DNA from 4 places in the Agrobacterium radiobacter genome. Region 3 is predicted to be linked to each of the others. Evidence: riboswitches for the same ligand, from Rfam matches in the RefSeq annotation. Region 3 holds a riboswitch; each other region holds the start of a gene.
The links. Region 3 has a riboswitch for thiamine pyrophosphate ahead of thiB (thiamine ABC transporter substrate binding subunit). Riboswitches for the same ligand answer to the same signal wherever they lie in the genome.
Positions count from the first base shown of each region.

Region 1 (4,135 bases), 160 kb from region 3:
GCCCTTGGCGAGATCGGCCGCGTGCGCGGCGATCTTATAAGTGATGACGCCCACCTTCACGTCGTTACGATCAGGCAGGCCGAGATGTTCCTTGGGCGTGACGTAGCAGAGCATGGCCGTGCCGAACCAGCCGATCATCGCAGCACCGATGCCCGAAGTGATATGGTCGTAACCGGGCGCAATATCGGTGGTGAGAGGTCCAAGCGTATAGAAGGGCGCCTCGCCGCAGGTCTTCAGCTGCTTGTCCATATTCTCCTTGATCTTGTGCATCGGCACATGGCCGGGGCCTTCGATCATCACCTGGCAATCCTTAGCCCAGGCGATCTGCGTCAGCTCGCCAAGCGTTTCCAGTTCCGCGAACTGCGCCGCGTCATTGGCGTCGGCAATCGAGCCGGGTCTAAGACCATCGCCCAGCGAGAAGGAAACGTCATAGGCGCGGCAGATGTCGCAAATCTCGTCGAAATGCTCGTAGAGGAAACTTTCCTTGTGGTGATGCAGACACCACTTCGCCATGATCGACCCGCCGCGCGACACGATGCCGGTGACGCGACTGACGGTGAGCGGGATGTAGTGCAGCCGGACGCCGGCATGGATGGTGAAATAGTCCACGCCCTGTTCCGCCTGTTCGATCAGCGTATCGCGGAACACCTCCCAGTTGAGATCCTCGGCAATGCCGTTGACCTTCTCCAGCGCCTGATAAAGCGGCACCGTGCCGATCGGTACCGGCGAATTGCGGATGATCCATTCGCGGATATTGTGGATGTTGCGCCCTGTCGAAAGGTCCATGACGGTATCGGCGCCCCAGCGGATCGCCCAGACCATCTTCTCCACCTCTTCCGCCATGGAGGAGGTGACGGCGGAATTGCCGATATTGGCGTTGATCTTCACCAGAAAATTGCGGCCGATGATCATCGGTTCAAGTTCCGGATGGTTGATGTTGGCGGGAATGATGGCGCGGCCCGACGCCACTTCCTGACGGACGAATTCCGCCGTGACGTAATCAGGGATATGCGCGCCGAAACTCTCGCCGTCACGCGCGAGCTTCTCCTTCGCTGCCTCGCGCCCGAGATTTTCGCGAATGGCGATGAATTCCATTTCCGGCGTGATGATACCTGCCCGCGCATAGGCAAGCTGGGTCACGGCTTTACCTGCCGTGGCTCTGAGCGGCTGGTGGCGCACGGAAAATTCGGGCGTCAGCCGTTCGCCGGTGGCAAAGCCGTTATCCTCCGGCTTGAGGTGCCGGCCATCATAAGCCTCGACATCGCCCCGCGCTACAACCCACTCGTGACGCAGACGCGGCAGACCCTTTTCAATCAGAACGGGATGGGTAGGGTCGGTATAGGGACCGGAGGAATCATAGACCGTCACCGGCGGTTCGCCCGCCGTCGGATGGACGGCGATCTCGCGCATCGGTACGCGGATATGCGGATGTAAAATGCCTGATTTGTGGATTTTCGTGGAGGCGGCATGCGGCCCGGTGGTGACGGAAAGCGGGATATTCTTGGCAGCGATATTCATCTTGAGGCTCCAAAGCTTAACAGTGGAGACCCAGTTCGAGCCGGAATGATGGAAAATACCGAAGTGCCGAAACACGGCGTCATGCGCCCGTCCGACATCAGGTCTTTGCACCGTCCCTACGCCAGTATGAACTGGATCAGGTTCAACGGGTCACTGCGCATGAAAGCAGAATCTCAGCCCCTTGACGGGACACCCCTGGTGAATGACCCCAGCAAAAAACACCATCAGGCATTTGTCAAGGCCGACGATCCATGCTTGGCAAAGGTGCGGGAATGGCGCATGCTGCCGTTAGTTGTAATTAACCTAACGGTTTAGGCGAATATTATCGTTTGCAACGTAACGATAAGCACAAACCATCCTGATGTGAAATTTATGGGAGATACGTCGGAATGAATGCGACTATACGTGAAATACTGGCCAAATTCGGCCAGCTTCCAACCCCCGTCGATACGATTGCAGATGAAGCCGATCTTTACGCGGCGGGGCTTTCTTCCTTCGCATCGGTGCAATTGATGCTCGGCATCGAAGAAGCATTCGATATCGAATTCCCGGACAATCTGCTGAACCGCAAGTCGTTTGCCAGCATCAAGGCCATTGAAGACACCGTTAAGCTCATTCTGGATGGTAAAGAGGCAGCCTGATGAACGTCACCGTAGCGCCGCAGGATGAAACGCTGTCCGCGCGCGCGGGCCGTGTCGCAGCAATTGCCGCCAAACACGCAGATGAGGTGGATGTTACCGGCCGCTTTCCGCAGGAAGCCGTTGATACACTCAGGCAGGAACGCCTGCTCGGCATTCAGGTCCCCGCTTCGCTCGGTGGCGAAGGTACTTCCCTGCAGGAAATCGCCGATATCTGCGCCCGGCTCGGCCAGGCCTGTTCCGCAACCGCGATGATTTTCGCCATGCACCACATCAAGCTGTCCAGCCTTGTGGAACATGGCGAGGCGAGCGCATGGCATGCGGGCTTCATGAGCCGCGTCGCGGCGGAACAGCTGCTGCTCGGCTCAGCCACCACCGAAGGCGGCATCGGCGGCAATCTGCGCAACTCCATCTGCGCAATCGAGGTCGAAGGCGATTTCTGCCGGCTGGAAAAGGACGCCACCGTCATTTCCTATGGCAGCAATGCCGATGCGATCCTCATCACCTCGCGCACCCATAAGGATGCCGCGCCCGCCGATCAGGTGATGACCGTATTCCTGAAAAACCAGTACACGCTCGAAAAAACCCATGTCTGGGATACGCTCGGCATGCGCGGTACCTGTTCGGATGGTTTCCTGTTTCGCGGCGAAGCGCCGGCGGCACAGATCTTCCCGAAGCCTTTCGCGGAAATCGCAGCGCAATCCATGCTTGCAAGCTCGCATCTTCTCTGGAGCGCCGTCTGGTATGGCATCGCGTCGGATGCCGTGCTGCGCGCGCAGTCTTTCGTCAGAGCCGCAGCGCGCAAGTCGCCCGGCACGGCTCCTCCCGGCGCGATCCGCCTTGCGGAGGTTTCCACCAAGCTGCAGGTGGTGAAATCCAACATCATCGCCGGCATCAAGGCTTACGAGGATACCAAGAGCGACCCGGAAAAACTGATGTCGATGGCCTTTGCCGTCGCCATGAACAATGTGAAGATCTGCTCTTCGGAAACCATTCTTGAAATCATTGACCACGCCATGCTGGTCTGCGGCATCATGGGCTACAAGAACGGCACGCCCTACAGCCTCGGCCGGCACCTTCGCGACGCGCATTCTGCCCGTCTGATGATTTCCAACGACCGCATTCTCGGCAATTCCGCCAATCTCCTGCTGGTTCACAAGCAGGACACCAGCCTCTTGGGATAAGACCATGGACATGCAAACATCGTTTCTCGATCGACTGTTCGAAGAAGGCCTGCTGATTGAAACGGGTGTGGACGGTCTTTATGGACGCAGCGGCCAGTTCGAGGACGTGATTGCCGCATTCGAGCGGCTGATCGACCGCACGGGCGGCGCTGATGGCGCCGAAGCGATCCGTTTTCCGCCCGGCATCAACCGCGCCTACTTCGAAAAGAGCGGTTACATGAAGAGCTTCCCGCAGCTCGCCGGCACCGTCCACTCCTTCTGCGGCTGCGAACTCGACCATGTCAGCCTGCTGAAAACCATGGATGAGGGCGGTGACTGGACCAAGGACCAGAAAGCGACAGACATCGTGCTGACGCCGGCGGCCTGCTACCCGCTTTATCCGACGATTGCCAAGCGCGGCGCGCTACCTGCCGGCGGCGGTCTCTATGACATCCAGTCCTATTGCTTCCGCCATGAACCCTCCAAGGATCCGGCCCGCCAGCAGCTTTTCCGCATGCGCGAATATGTTTGCATGGGTACCGAGTCCGACGTCACCGAATTCCGCCAGACCTGGATGGATCGCGGCGTCGAGATGATGAAAGCAGTCGGGCTCGACGTCACCATCGATGTCGCCAACGATCCGTTCTTCGGCCGTGCCGGCAAGATGCTGGCCAACAACCAGCGCGACCAGAACCTGAAATTCGAACTGCTGATCCCGGTCACATCGACGACCAGCCCGACGGCCTGCATGAGCTTCAACTATCACCAGGATGCCTTCGGCCAGAAATGGGGTCTTAACCTCGACAATGGCGATGT
Region 1 covers NZ_JBEGHX010000001.1:2,223,701-2,227,835, forward strand. The annotation lists gene thiC (phosphomethylpyrimidine synthase ThiC) at 1-1,518, opposite strand, end outside; TPP riboswitch at 1,614-1,725, opposite strand; gene MRBLRC7O_RS11115 (acyl carrier protein) at 1,908-2,159, shown strand; gene MRBLRC7O_RS11120 (acyl-CoA dehydrogenase family protein) at 2,159-3,340, shown strand; gene MRBLRC7O_RS11125 (amino acid--[acyl-carrier-protein] ligase) at 3,345-4,135, shown strand, end outside.
Region 1: linked by a shared signal. The riboswitch ahead of thiC (phosphomethylpyrimidine synthase ThiC) and the one ahead of thiB (thiamine ABC transporter substrate binding subunit) in region 3 are both predicted to bind thiamine pyrophosphate.

Region 2 (4,135 bases), on a different contig from region 3:
TCGTGTCGCTGAGGTGATCCACAGGCCCGGTCTCGATTCTCACCACATCAGGCACATCGCCGATCAGGCTCATTTCGGCGTGATTGCCGCGCACGATCGTCGGGGAAAGTGCGATGAGTTCGCGCGCGAACTCCAGTCGCGACGGTGAATAATCGCAATGCACGGGGTCGACGATCCACGGCTTGCCGGAGGCATTGGCGATCTCTATCGCCAGCCGGATGACCCCGCGCCGTTCGGCATCCAGTGTGCCGAGATTAACGGTCAGTGCATCCGCCTTGGCCACGAAGCTCTCGATTTCCTCGAGCGAGGTGGTCATGGAAGGAATTCCGCCGACGACGGTGATGCCATCTGCGGTGAATTTCTGCACCACGGTGTTCATCAGGCAATGCACGCGCGGGCGCGTCTGCCGCACGCGCTCCAGAATTTCGGCGGCCTTTGCCGCTGTTGGATAAGTCGTCGTCATGGCTGCTGCAGCTCCACGGCGATGTCGTCCGCCGCCGGCGCCTGCTTGATCAGCTGCATCTCCTGCATGAAGGCGCCAAAACGGGCATAGCGGGTGCGGTCGAGTGCGGCCGGGCGCTTGGCGAAACGCGGCAGCGTGTCGAAGAAGGCCTGCTTATTCAGCGCGTCGTCAAGGTTTGGATAGGCCTTGATGAAAAGCTGCCAGGCTTCCTGTGGGTGGTTGGTGATGAAGATCGCGGCCTGTTCCACGGCGGAGAGGAAACGCGGCAGGCGGCTGTCTTTTACGAGATCGCGATGGGTGACGAAGATCAGCTCGTCATAGGCCGGAACGCCATGTTCCTCGGGAAAGAAGGAGCGGCCCTCATGTCCCTCGAGCTTCATCTGCGTCAGCTCGAAATTGCGGAAACCGCCAAGCGTGGCATCCACCTTGCCGGCGATCAGCGACGGCGAGAGCGAAAAATTGACGTTGATGAGTTCGACATCATCCTTCGTCAGCCCGTCCTTTTCCAGCATGCGCTTCAGCATGGCATCTTCGAAGCCGGATACGGAAAAGCCGACCTTTTTGCCCTTCAGATCCTTCATGCTCTTGATCGGCCCATCGGCGAGAACGGTGACGGTATTGAGGGGCGTTTCGACCAGCGTGCCGAAACGCACGAGTGGCAGGCCGGCGTCGTGGTCGAGATAGAGGTTCGGCTGGTAATGCACGCCGATATCGGCCTGTTTTGCCGAGACGAGACGCGGCACGGCGGAGGGGTCTGCGGGCGGAACCAGTTCCACCTCCAGCCCGGCATCGGCAAACAGGCCGCGTTCTTTTGCAATCACCATCGGCGCGTGATCCGGATTCACGAACCATTCGAGCAAAACGGTGAGCTTGTCGGCCGCCTGGGATTGCATGGGCGCAAGCACGCTTGCAGCCGCGACGACGAAGGAAAGAAGAGTTCGTTTCATGGTGCCGAAAGTCTCCGCAAATATCTGAAAGGAGTGGTGTGTTCTGTTTCTTTGGCCCAGGGGGCGAGATGTGCTGTCGAGAGATCGACGATAAGCCGCAGCAGCACCGCCATGACCGCGAGAACGGCCATGGCGGCGAACATGGTGTCGGTCTGCATCCGGGCATTGGACTGGATCATCACAAATCCGAGCCCTGCGGATGCGCCCACCCATTCGCCGATGACGGCGCCCAGCGGGGCTAGCGGCGCCGCCACTCTCAAGCCCGAGATCAGCGACGGGAGCGCCAGCGGCACACGCAACCGGGTGAGGACCTGCCAGTGGCTCGCCTTTGTCAGCGAAGCGGCGTCGAGGATGGCGCGCTCCGTGCGGTTGAGGCCGTCAGTGAAGGAGGACGCGACCGGAAAGAAGATGATGATCGCCGTCATGACTACTTTCGAGGCCATGCCGAAACCGAACCAGAGGACGAGAATGGGGGCGAGCACGAACACCGGAAAGGCCTGCAACACCAGAACCATGGGCCAGACGAGGCGGCCGAGGCGCGGAATGGCGGCAATGGTGAAGGCGACGAGAATGCCGGCGGTGATTCCCGCCGCAAGCCCGAGCGCCATTTCGCTGAGCGTCACCAGAGCCTGTCCGAACAGGAAGCCGGGCTGGCGCAGAAAAGCGCCGGCAACATCGGCGGGCGATGGCAGGATATAGCGGGGTGGCGAAAACAGCCACGTTCCCGCCTGCCAGAAAACCAGCAGAAGACCGACACCGTTCAGCGCATGGATGGCACGCATGGGCCGGACCTCAGACGCAGACGCACCATGTGCGAAGGGCGGAACGTTTCAGCATCATCATTCGTCTCCAGATGTGACAATCACGGAGATCAGGGCAAAGCGGAGAAGAGAAAGGGTAGCGCCCCTTGGGCGCGACAGTTCCGTTCCTACGCCGGCATGACCCGGATCAGGTTCAAGGGTCCGGCTCAACGCCATCTCAGCACCGTCTGGTGCTCCCCTCGGAAGAGTTTGTTTTGTAAGTCAAGTTTCATAAATGTCAACGTCCCGCCGCCGATCCGTCGTCAGGCGCGATCGCGGGTACCCGTATCCATCTGCGTATTAGTTATTGAGGAAATTAGATTTATCGAAAATTAGTTATCTCTTGAAACTGCCTTTCAATATTGTACGACTAACTTGACCCCGGGAAAGATGATTGGGGGCGAATTTGAAGAGCTTCTGGCAGGATAAATCGGGAAATTTCGGCATTCTCAGCGCCTTGTTGATGGTGCCGCTGATTGGCGCCGCCGGCGTGGCCCTTGATGTGACGCACGGCATGGCCGTCAAATCAGACCTGCAGATGGCGGCGGATGCCGCGGCCCTCGCGGTGGTTGCCGATACGTCGGCGAGCGTTCACAAGGCAAAGGAAATGTCGAGTGACGGCGTCATTACGCTTGGCGGCGATGAGGCTTCCGCATTCTTCGAAAGCAATGAGAGGGCCAATCCCGACTACAAGCTCCTGTCTCTCGACGTGTCGGTGATCAAGCGCGGTAACGCCATCGAATCGTCGGTCAGCTTCAAGGCATCCATCGGCACGACGCTTTCACGGGTCCTCGGAGAGGATCTCATCACTGTTTCGGGCAAGGCGACCGCCAAATACGAGACGGAAACATTCAGCGACTTCTATGTGCTTCTGGACAACACTCCTTCGATGGGCGTTGGCGCCACGCCGGCCGATGTCGCCACCATGGTTGCGAATACGAGCGACAAATGCGCTTTCGCCTGTCACATCGTGACAAACGGGGTGGTGGACAAGAACAGCTATTATTACAAGGCCAAAAGCCTCGGAGTGACGACGCGCATCAATGTGGTCGCAAAGGCCACGGCGAGCCTTATGGACACGGCGAAGTCCAACCGCAAAAGCAGCAATCAATATCGCATGGCGGTCTACACTTTCGGAGAGAAAGCCGAAGATACGAAGCTGCTCGAGGTCGTTCCCTTGACGTCGGATCTGGCGACCGCGAAGAAGAAAGCCGGTGAAGTCGACCTGATGTCGATCCCAAAGCAGGGATTTAACAACGACCAGCAGACGGATTTCGACCGGGCACTCACTCAGATCGGCGACAAGATCGGCAATTCTGGCACCGGGGCGAGTTCGGCCAGCCCCGAGAAGATTATCTTCTTCGTTTCAGACGGTGTCGGCGATAGCTACAAGCCATCCAGCTGCACCAAAAAGACGACCAGCGGCCGCTGTCAGGAGCCGATCGATATCAAATATTGCACGAAGCTGAAGGAAAAGGGCTTCCGGATCGCCGTGCTCTACACCACCTATCTGCCGCTGCCGACCAATGACTGGTACAATAGCTGGATCGCGCCCTTTCAGCCGGAAATCGGCGCACGCATGCAGCAATGTGCTTCTCCGGGACTGTTCTTCGAAGTCAGCCCGTCGCAGGGCATCAGCGACGCGATGACCGCCCTCTTTAAAAAGGCCATCACATCACCCCGCCTGACGGGGTGATGGAGAACGAACCCGCTATCGTTCAGCCGATGGTGCGAAGTTTTTCAAACAGCTGCCGCTGGCTGCTATCGGCACGGTAGAATATCGCCGGCTCGCCGAGCGGCGCTTCGACGGTAATGTCTCGCCCGCCGCGATAATGCATGTCGCTCCAAAGATGCACCCATTCGCCGTCGCCCGGAAGATAGAGCGAACGTTGCGTTTCTCCGGCTTTCCAGACCGGTGCGACAAG
Region 2 covers NZ_JBEGHX010000002.1:388,965-393,099, reverse strand. The annotation lists gene MRBLRC7O_RS15765 (hydroxyethylthiazole kinase) at 1-463, opposite strand, end outside; gene MRBLRC7O_RS15760 (ABC transporter substrate-binding protein) at 460-1,410, opposite strand; gene MRBLRC7O_RS15755 (ABC transporter permease) at 1,407-2,192, opposite strand; TPP riboswitch at 2,319-2,421, opposite strand; gene MRBLRC7O_RS15750 (TadE/TadG family type IV pilus assembly protein) at 2,617-3,906, shown strand; gene MRBLRC7O_RS15745 (alpha-glucosidase) at 3,929-4,135, opposite strand, start outside.
Region 2: linked by a shared signal. The riboswitch ahead of MRBLRC7O_RS15755 (ABC transporter permease) and the one ahead of thiB (thiamine ABC transporter substrate binding subunit) in region 3 are both predicted to bind thiamine pyrophosphate.

Region 3 (4,135 bases):
CACCGAAAACCCGCAATAACAGGAACCACCCGCTTCCCAACACGACAGGCGGCACCAAGAGCACCAACGAAGACCCCGCCCCAAGCATGGCGGAGAGCAAGCGCAGAGGCTGCCCCACCTGCCGTCTGGAGCCTACCGCCTGGCGCGCGCCGATGATCGCCATGCAGCAGAGCACGACAAGGGCTGCGGAAAGCGCGGCGATTGCAAGGCTGGTCGCCGCCGCGCGCAGAAAAATCGGCGCAGACAGAAGACGCGGCAGATCGGCACTCAAACCCGAGACAGCTATGGCGACAAGCGGCAGGCCGATCAGCAGAATAGCGAAGACAATGGCCGCCCCATCCCACAAACGGGCGCCGACGCCCTTGCCGTCGAAACGGCGAAGGGAACGACCAAGCGAAGGGATTTCCGCTTCGGGCGACGGCAAAAAGGCGAGAAGGCCGAGCAGAATTGCGGTGAGGGCAATCTGCAAAACCGAAAGCGCAATCGCCCGCTGCGGATCGAAATCGAACCGCAGCGCCTGATAGATCGCCACCTCCAGTGTCGTGGCTGCCGGCCCGCCGCCTAAAAGAAGCACGAGCGTGAAGCTGGTGGCGCACAACATGAAGATAAGCCCGGCAATGCCGGGAACGAGACGCGCGACCGCCGGCCATTCGATAAAACGGAAAACCGAGACCGGCCCCATGCCGAGGCTTGCCGCCATGCGCCAATATTCGCCTGGAATACGTTCAAGCCCGGCCAGCATCAGCCGGACCGAAAGCGGCAGATTGAAAAACACATGGGCGATAAGGATGCCGGAAAGGCCGTAAATGCTGAAAGGTTCATCCGCACCGGCAAAAACGAGGGCCGTATTCAAAACACCCTGCCTGCCCCAGATGGTGATGATGCCGAAGGCGCCAACGATGACAGGCAGACCCATCGGCACCGCCATCAGCCTGATGATCCAGATCCTTCCCGGAAACTCGCGTCGCCGGGAAAGCGCCAGCGCCACCGGCAGGCCAAGAACAATGGAAAGAAGGGGGGAAAGCGTTGCCTGATAAAGCGTGAAACGCAGGATGCGCAGCGTATAGGCATCCATGATACCGGCAGCAGACGCGCCCGCATCAAAAGACAGGAGGGCCGCAACGGCGAGCGCCATGAATAGGAAAACGGCGGCAAAAGCCGCCGTTCCGAAAATGATCGATCGCCGATAATCGCGACGCAGCATCATGTGCGGGCGTGCCTCTTCCTCAATTCATGCTCATGGCCGCGAGCCATTCATCGATCCACGCCTTGCGGTTCTTCGCCACCTCTTCCGGATCCATCAGGAAAGTCTTCTGCGGCACCACGAGTTTGGAAAAAGCCTCCGGCAAGGGATTGGACGTTGCCGCAACCGGCATCATCCAATTGTTTTCCGGAATGGCATCCTGAAAACCTGATGTCAGCGTGAAAGCGAGGAACTGCTTTGCCAGCTCCTTGTGCGGCGCGTTTTTGAGAAGGCCGGACACTTCGATCTGGATATAATGCCCTTCGGAAAAAGCCGCGGCCTGATAACGATCCGTTTTTTCGGCGACCATATGATAGGCGGGCGAGGTGGTGTAGGAGAGCACCATCGGCACCTCCCCCTTGGTGAAAAGGCCGTAGGATTCCGACCAGCCCGGCGTGACGGTGAGAATGCGCTTCCTGAGCTTTGCCCATGCTTCCGGGGCCTTGTCACCGTAGACCGATTTTACCCACAACAGCAGGCCGAGCCCCGGCGTGGAGGTGCGCGGGTCCTGAATGGCGATCTTCTGCGAGGGGTCGCCTTCCACCAGCTCTTTCAGGCTCGCCGGTGGGTTCTTCACCGTCTGCGTGTCATAGATGACGGCAAAATGCCCGTAGTCGTAAGGCACGAAAACATCGTCCCTGTAACCGCCCGGCACCTTGGCGGCCGACGCATCGACGCCGCTGACATCAAAAAGACCGGTCTGTTTCGCCTCGGCAACAAGATTGGTGTCGAGACCAACGACCACATCCGCCCTGGACCCTGCGCCTTCAAGCTTCAGACGGTTAAGAAGCGCCACACCATCCGCAACACCGACGAAATTGACCGTGCAACCGCAGACCTTCTCGAAAGCTTCTTTTACCTTGGGACCGGGACCCCATTCGGAAACGAAGCTCTCATAGGTATAGACTGTCAATTCTTGCTTGTCATGCGCGGCGGCAAGACCGGGCAGGAACAGCGAAGCGGCAACAAGGGAATTCAGGAAAAGACGACGGCGCACGGGTATCTCCTCAAAACAAAAAGGGAAATAGCCGCCTGCCTTGAAGCCGTCTAATCCCTCCGCCGGTATGAACCGGATCAGGTTCTTCGGGTTGGCAAGCCTCTCAGCCTTTTGCACGCAAGCGCAAAAGACACCCCGTTAGATCAAGATGATGGTGTAGTCCCGTCGTCACTGCTTGGCAAGATGGCCGCCGTCAGCCCTGCTCCGTCATATGCACCAGCTCCCAGACGTGCCCGTCGGGATCCTGAAAGCTGCCGGCATACATGAAGCCGTGATCCTGCACGGGTTTCCAATCACTGCCACCGGAGGCAAGCGCCGTTGCGATCATCCGGTCGATTTCGTCGCGGCTTCCCGCCGTGAGACACGTCAGAACCTCGGTGGTGCGCGTCGCATCGGCGATGTCGCCGTTGATGAAATCGCGGAAACGCCCTTCCTGAAGAAGCATCACGAAGATGTTTTCTTCCACGATCATGCAGAGCGTGCGGTCGTCAGAATATTCCGGATTGAAGCTGAAACCGAGAGCCGTGAAGAAGCTTCTTGATTTCTCGATATTCTTGACCGGCAGATTGACGAAAATCATGCGCATTTTCACAACTCCTCCAAACGAACCGGCATAGAACGGCAATTCCGCTTTTCTGTCAAAGACCGAAGGAGGGGGCGATCAAACGAGGGGCCTGCGGCCTTCAGCCTTCCAGTTCCTCGCGCAGCATCTCCAGCTCCAGCCATTCTTCTTCCATGGTCTCGAGCTTTTCACGCAGCTTCGTCATTTCCTTCGCCAGCGTGTTGAAAGTGGCCGGATCCTTGGTGAAGAGATTAGGATCAGCCATGCGCTCCTCGCGCTTGGCGATTTCGCCTTGCGCCTTTTCCATCTCCTTCGGAAGATTTTCGAGCGCGAATTTCTGCTTGAAGGAAAGCTTGCCCTTGGCCTTTGAAGGATCCTGCGACGCGGAGGCCGAAGGTGCGGCCTTCGCTTTTTCCTGCTTCTCAGCCTTGCGTTTTTCTTCCGCAGCACCCTTGCGCTGCGCCATCATGTCCGAATAGCCACCGGCATATTCGATCCATCGTCCATCCGGCTGGTCCGGATTGACCGGGGCGATGGTGGAGGTGACGGTGCGGTCAAGGAAATCGCGGTCGTGGCTGACGAGAATGACCGTGCCGGAAAATCCAGCGACGATTTCCTGCAAAAGATCGAGCGTTTCGATATCGAGATCGTTGGTCGGCTCATCGAGGATCAGAAGATTGGTCGGCCGCGCCAGGATGCGTGCCAGAATAAGGCGCGCGCGCTCGCCGCCGGAAAGGTTGCGGATCGGCGTACGGGCCTGTTCCGGCTGGAACAGGAAATCCTTCATATAGCCCGTCACATGCTTCAATTCGCCGTTGACCAGCAGGTTTTCGCCGCGACCATCGGTCAGATAATGCGCGAGCGTATCGTTGGGATTGAGATCCTCACGTTTCTGGTCGAGCGTCGCGATCTCCAGATTGGTGCCGAGCTTCACCATGCCGCTATCGGGCTCAAGCTGGCCGGTGAGCATCTTCAGAAGCGTGGTTTTACCGGCGCCATTGGGGCCGACGAAGCCGATGCAATCCCCGCGATGGACACGCAGCGAAAACGGCGCGACGATCACGCGCTCGCCGTAGGCCTTGGTGATGGCCTCGGCCTCGATGACCAGCTTGCCGGATTCGCGCCCTTCGGTGACGGTCGCCTGCACCGTGCCCTGCGGCCCCTTATGGCCGCGATATTCCGCGCGCATGGCCTGAAGCTCACCGACGCGGCGCATGTTGCGCTTGCGTCTCGCGGTCACGCCATAACGCATCCAGTGTTCTTCGCGTTCGATGGCCTTGCCGAGCTTGTGCTGCTCCAGCTCTTCCTCTTCCAGCACCTTGTCGCGCCATTC
Region 3 covers NZ_JBEGHX010000001.1:2,382,942-2,387,076, forward strand. The annotation lists gene thiP (thiamine/thiamine pyrophosphate ABC transporter permease ThiP) at 1-1,207, opposite strand, end outside; gene thiB (thiamine ABC transporter substrate binding subunit) at 1,227-2,240, opposite strand; TPP riboswitch at 2,278-2,388, opposite strand; gene MRBLRC7O_RS11835 (VOC family protein) at 2,434-2,826, opposite strand; gene MRBLRC7O_RS11840 (ABC-F family ATP-binding cassette domain-containing protein) at 2,924-4,135, opposite strand, start outside.

Region 4 (4,135 bases), on a different contig from region 3:
TCCCTAATCCCGCGTCGATCCACCTGCGAGCGCAATCATAGGCCGTAACGATGCGCTTGGTAGAGAAGGCGACGGCATAGGCAATATGACCGACAACCGAGAGGATCGTGGTTCCGAATACGATGACGAGCGCGGTTGAGGCTGGCGCGGAATGCGCGAGACCGAGCGACATGATTGCGATCCACGTCAACGCCGCCTTCGGGTTGGTCATCTGGACTGTCAGGCCACGCAGAAAGTATGTGCGCAGGCTGCCTGCCGCCAATCCGGCAGGGTCCATAATCGGTCTTGTCGAAGCAGCCGAGCGAAAGGATTTGAAGGCCAGCCAGAGCAGATAGAGACCGCCGACGATCTTGATGACCGTCAGCACTGAAGCATAGGCTGCAATCAATGCCGTCAGCCCGATCGCGGTCATAGAGGCCCAGAGGAACGATCCTGCCGAAATACCGAGTGCCAGTGCAATGCCCGCTTTGCGGCTTACAGCCATAGACGTGCCGACGACAGAGAGAATATTCGGACCGGGGCTGAACATTCCAAGCGCGAAGGCACCGAACGCGAACCCTATCTCTGGTAAATGTTCCATATAACTTACCTCCGGTAGGTCGCGAAAACTCCAACTAAAGCGACACTTGTTTTCCTGACTTTTGCGACGTCGCAGAATAGGGAGTTTTGCAGCAACTGCAATGTCTCCTTTGGGCGCTTCTGCGCCATGACGACGCCGGCCCAAACCGTTCACTGGCCGCCGCAAAAGTGTGGCTTCGGGTGACTATGGATAGACGCCGTACAGATTCAAATAGTGCAACAAGTCTGGCGTCAGCGGAAGCTTGGAAAGCTCGTCATTCCTGAACCAGCCAATGGCTGCGGCATCGTCCCCGGCGGACGCTTCGCCAGAGATTTTTTCGGCCAGGAAGTCGTGAATTTCATAGATGCCCCCTTTGCCGTCCGGGACATGCAGTTTTCCCAGCTCATTGACGATCCTGATCACCAGTCCTGTTTCCTCGAAGACTTCACGGATCACGGCCAGCTCCAATGTTTCCCCCGGATCGACGCGCCCGCCGGGCAGGGTCCAGCATCCCTTATCTGGCGGGTTGGCCCGCTGAACCAAAAGGATGCGCTTCTGCCCATCTAGAATTACGCCGCTGGCTGCTAAAATAGGCGTCTGATCCACCATTCATCACTCCTGGCAAGATTGGTTGCAGTCATGTCGTTACGATCGAGCTGCGCTTCTCGGCGAGCGCAGCGAGGACCGAAGCCAACAGCGCGAGGGCGGTAGACAGAAGCATGATGGAGAACAGCGCGAAGGGCGCGTTGCCTTCCGTCAGCACGGCGCCCGTGATTGAGGACAGGGTGGCTCCACCTGCAAGCGTAATCGCGCCGGCCAGTCCGGCTGCACTGCCAGCAAGGTTAGGTCGTACGGAGAGAGCACCGGCGTTGGCACTTGGCATGGTCAAGCCATTGCCAACGCCAACCAAAATGCAAGGGCCCAGCAACGCGATCACATTCCTTACGTCATTGAAAAGCAGGGTCAGGCAAATCACCGGAGCGCCGCAAGCAATGATCCGCCCAATGATCATCATGGTCGTGAGTCGATATCGGCCGGCATAACGTCCAGAGAAGAAGCTGCCAAAAACAAAGCCAGCTGTAATGCTGCCGATGAAGAGACCAAGCGCAGCCGACGAGACGTTGAATATCGTAGCGACAAAAGGAGCCCCGGCGAGAAATGCGTAGACCGTGCCGACGGAAAACCCCATGCACAGTGCATAGGCCCAAAAGCGCAATGCGCGAAAGAGCTCTGGGTACGCGCGAAACTGCTGCGCTATGGAGCCAGAGCGGGTTCTGTTCGTCTCACCGAGTTGGAACCAACACAAGGTCAACATTACGGTACCCGCGAAGGCGAGGCCCCAGAAAATAGCCCGCCAGCCCAAGGCCTCATCCGCCAAACCGCCAAGCGCCGGGCCAATCATCGGTGCCAGCGCCCAGATCATCGCGGCATAGCCGATGCGGCTTGCTGTCTGCTCCTTGCCAGCGGTGTCCCTGATAATCGCCATCGAAGTCGGATAGCAGGAGGTGATCGCCGCCTGAAGCGAACGGAAGGCAAGAAAAGCCCAGATATTGGATGCAATAGCACAACCGATGGATCCGACCGTGAAGAATACGAGGCTGAGGAGGACGATCGGCCGACGCCCGAACCGATCGGACATCGGCCCCATGATCAGTTCCAGAATCACGGCGACAGCTGCGTAGCCCGCCAGAGACAGGCTCACGAGAGCATAATCGGTTTGGAAATCTCTTGCGATGTGCGCCATCGACGGCAGGAAGATGTTCAATGGTAGCACCGAAAGGGCGCATAGAAGGGTCAACGTAACAAGCTTAGGCGGACGTTGTGCGCTCAGTCGTGCAAGTTGGCTATGTAATGTCATTGCGGCCCCTTTTACGAGGCCGGCAAAAGAGAGAGGCGTCTGACCCGTCCCTTCGCCGGCATGATCCGGATCAGGTTCAAAGGGTCACTGCGCTGCGTTCGCCCAACAGTATCTCAGCCCTTTGACAGGGCACCCCTCGGTACTGATGAGACTAGCCTAAACTTTGAAGGATGCACATGGGGTTTGGGTTTGAAATCTGTCGCAGCGAACCTGATCGCGGCGAGGTCCGATTGCTTAGGCATCCGTGACCGCTTCTGGCGCGAAGGGAAGGACTGCCGACGGCCCAAACTGATCATCTGCCCCCGGCGAAATGGTTGTGAATCCTGAATTTGGCGGCCTCTCGTCCGATGCCAGTGGTTCGGCAAAGTTTGCGGTATGGTGGAGAGGTGATTCAGATTGCGCGGGGAGCCAAGATGTCCGCAGATATCATCGTCGAACTTTCTTTGTTTGTTGAACATGGGCGGGAGAGAGAGGCCGCTAATTTCTATGCCGCCGCCTTTGGTGCGCAGGAAGAGAACACTAATGACATCGATGGCGCTCTGGCCGCTGTCGAAATGCGGTTCGGGAACCTGCCTGTGTGGGTCGCCGGCTCTAATCCCAATCGCGAAAAGTCTCCATCCTACGGTGGCCCTTTCTTTCCGAAAGAACCAGGGGCGGTCAGCACGATTTTCCAGCTCAAGGTTGGCAACATTGAAGGTGTAATGCAGCGCGCCCTTTCAGCCGGAGCTGTGATCCGAGACGAAATCCAGACTGACGTGATAGGCCGCCGCGTGGCCTCGATCTTCGATCCGTTCGCCACATTTGGGCGCTCGTGGAGCGTAAGGCCGAGGGCATGTCACTCGCAGCTTAAATCTGTCGCAAATGTCTGTCGCGAAACTTCGACTTTTGAGAGCGAGTTTCGCGACGAAAATTCCCTTTACTTTTCAGGGCTGGAGGATTTGGTTGATATGTTAGGATATTTGCGACGCATCTTGCGTTAGGAGCAGCCGGCGGAACAGGTCCGTTCGATCACATAATGAAGCCGCTCTTGCACCTTCTGTTATTGGGAGCCTGCGACCACCGGCTGCACACAGATGTTGATCAAACCCGATACTCTAAGCGAGAGACAGCGCCCGCTTGACCTCGTCCAGCGGAATCGTTCCGGGCCGCAGTTTTTCTCGTACCATGCGGGCAGCGAGTTCGCAGAACCAGGTATTGGCAGGTGTGGGGACACCATGCAGCCGCCCCAGTAGAACGACTTCACCGTTGAGATAATCGGTCTCGATAGATCCCGTGGAGCGGGCAAGGCTTTGCATGGAGGAGCTCCCCGCACGGCTGAAACCTGCGATCGATGCCATCTTCATAAGCCTTCCACGGTTGGGATCGGTTTCACCGACGCTCTGCCATTGCACGCCCGAAGCGGCGAAAACCACCTCTGCCTCTTCGCGGAGAAGGTCGACGATTGGCGCGATATCGCCTTGGTCGGCGCATGCGGCCTCGACGATGTTGTGAAGGTTTAAGAGCAGCTTTCCATATTTGTTCTTCATCACGTCCGGAACCACAAAGGCTGGCAGGCCTGACGCCGTGAGCGCCTGCGCGACGGCTTCATCGACACTGTCGAAACCTTGCGGATACCGGCCAAGATAGAAATAGCCGGAGTGAGGTGATCCGAAGGCGAGGATCTCGCCGGGCGTGACATAGTCCGCCGGCAGTATGACGCTCACGCCATGTACATTGGC
Region 4 covers NZ_JBEGHX010000003.1:183,864-187,998, forward strand. The annotation lists gene MRBLRC7O_RS24450 (LysE family translocator) at 1-580, opposite strand, end outside; gene MRBLRC7O_RS24455 (NUDIX hydrolase) at 764-1,168, opposite strand; gene MRBLRC7O_RS24460 (multidrug effflux MFS transporter) at 1,197-2,417, opposite strand; TPP riboswitch at 2,448-2,564, opposite strand; gene MRBLRC7O_RS24465 (VOC family protein) at 2,831-3,397, shown strand; gene MRBLRC7O_RS24470 (ketopantoate reductase family protein) at 3,512-4,135, opposite strand, start outside.
Region 4: linked by a shared signal. The riboswitch ahead of MRBLRC7O_RS24460 (multidrug effflux MFS transporter) and the one ahead of thiB (thiamine ABC transporter substrate binding subunit) in region 3 are both predicted to bind thiamine pyrophosphate.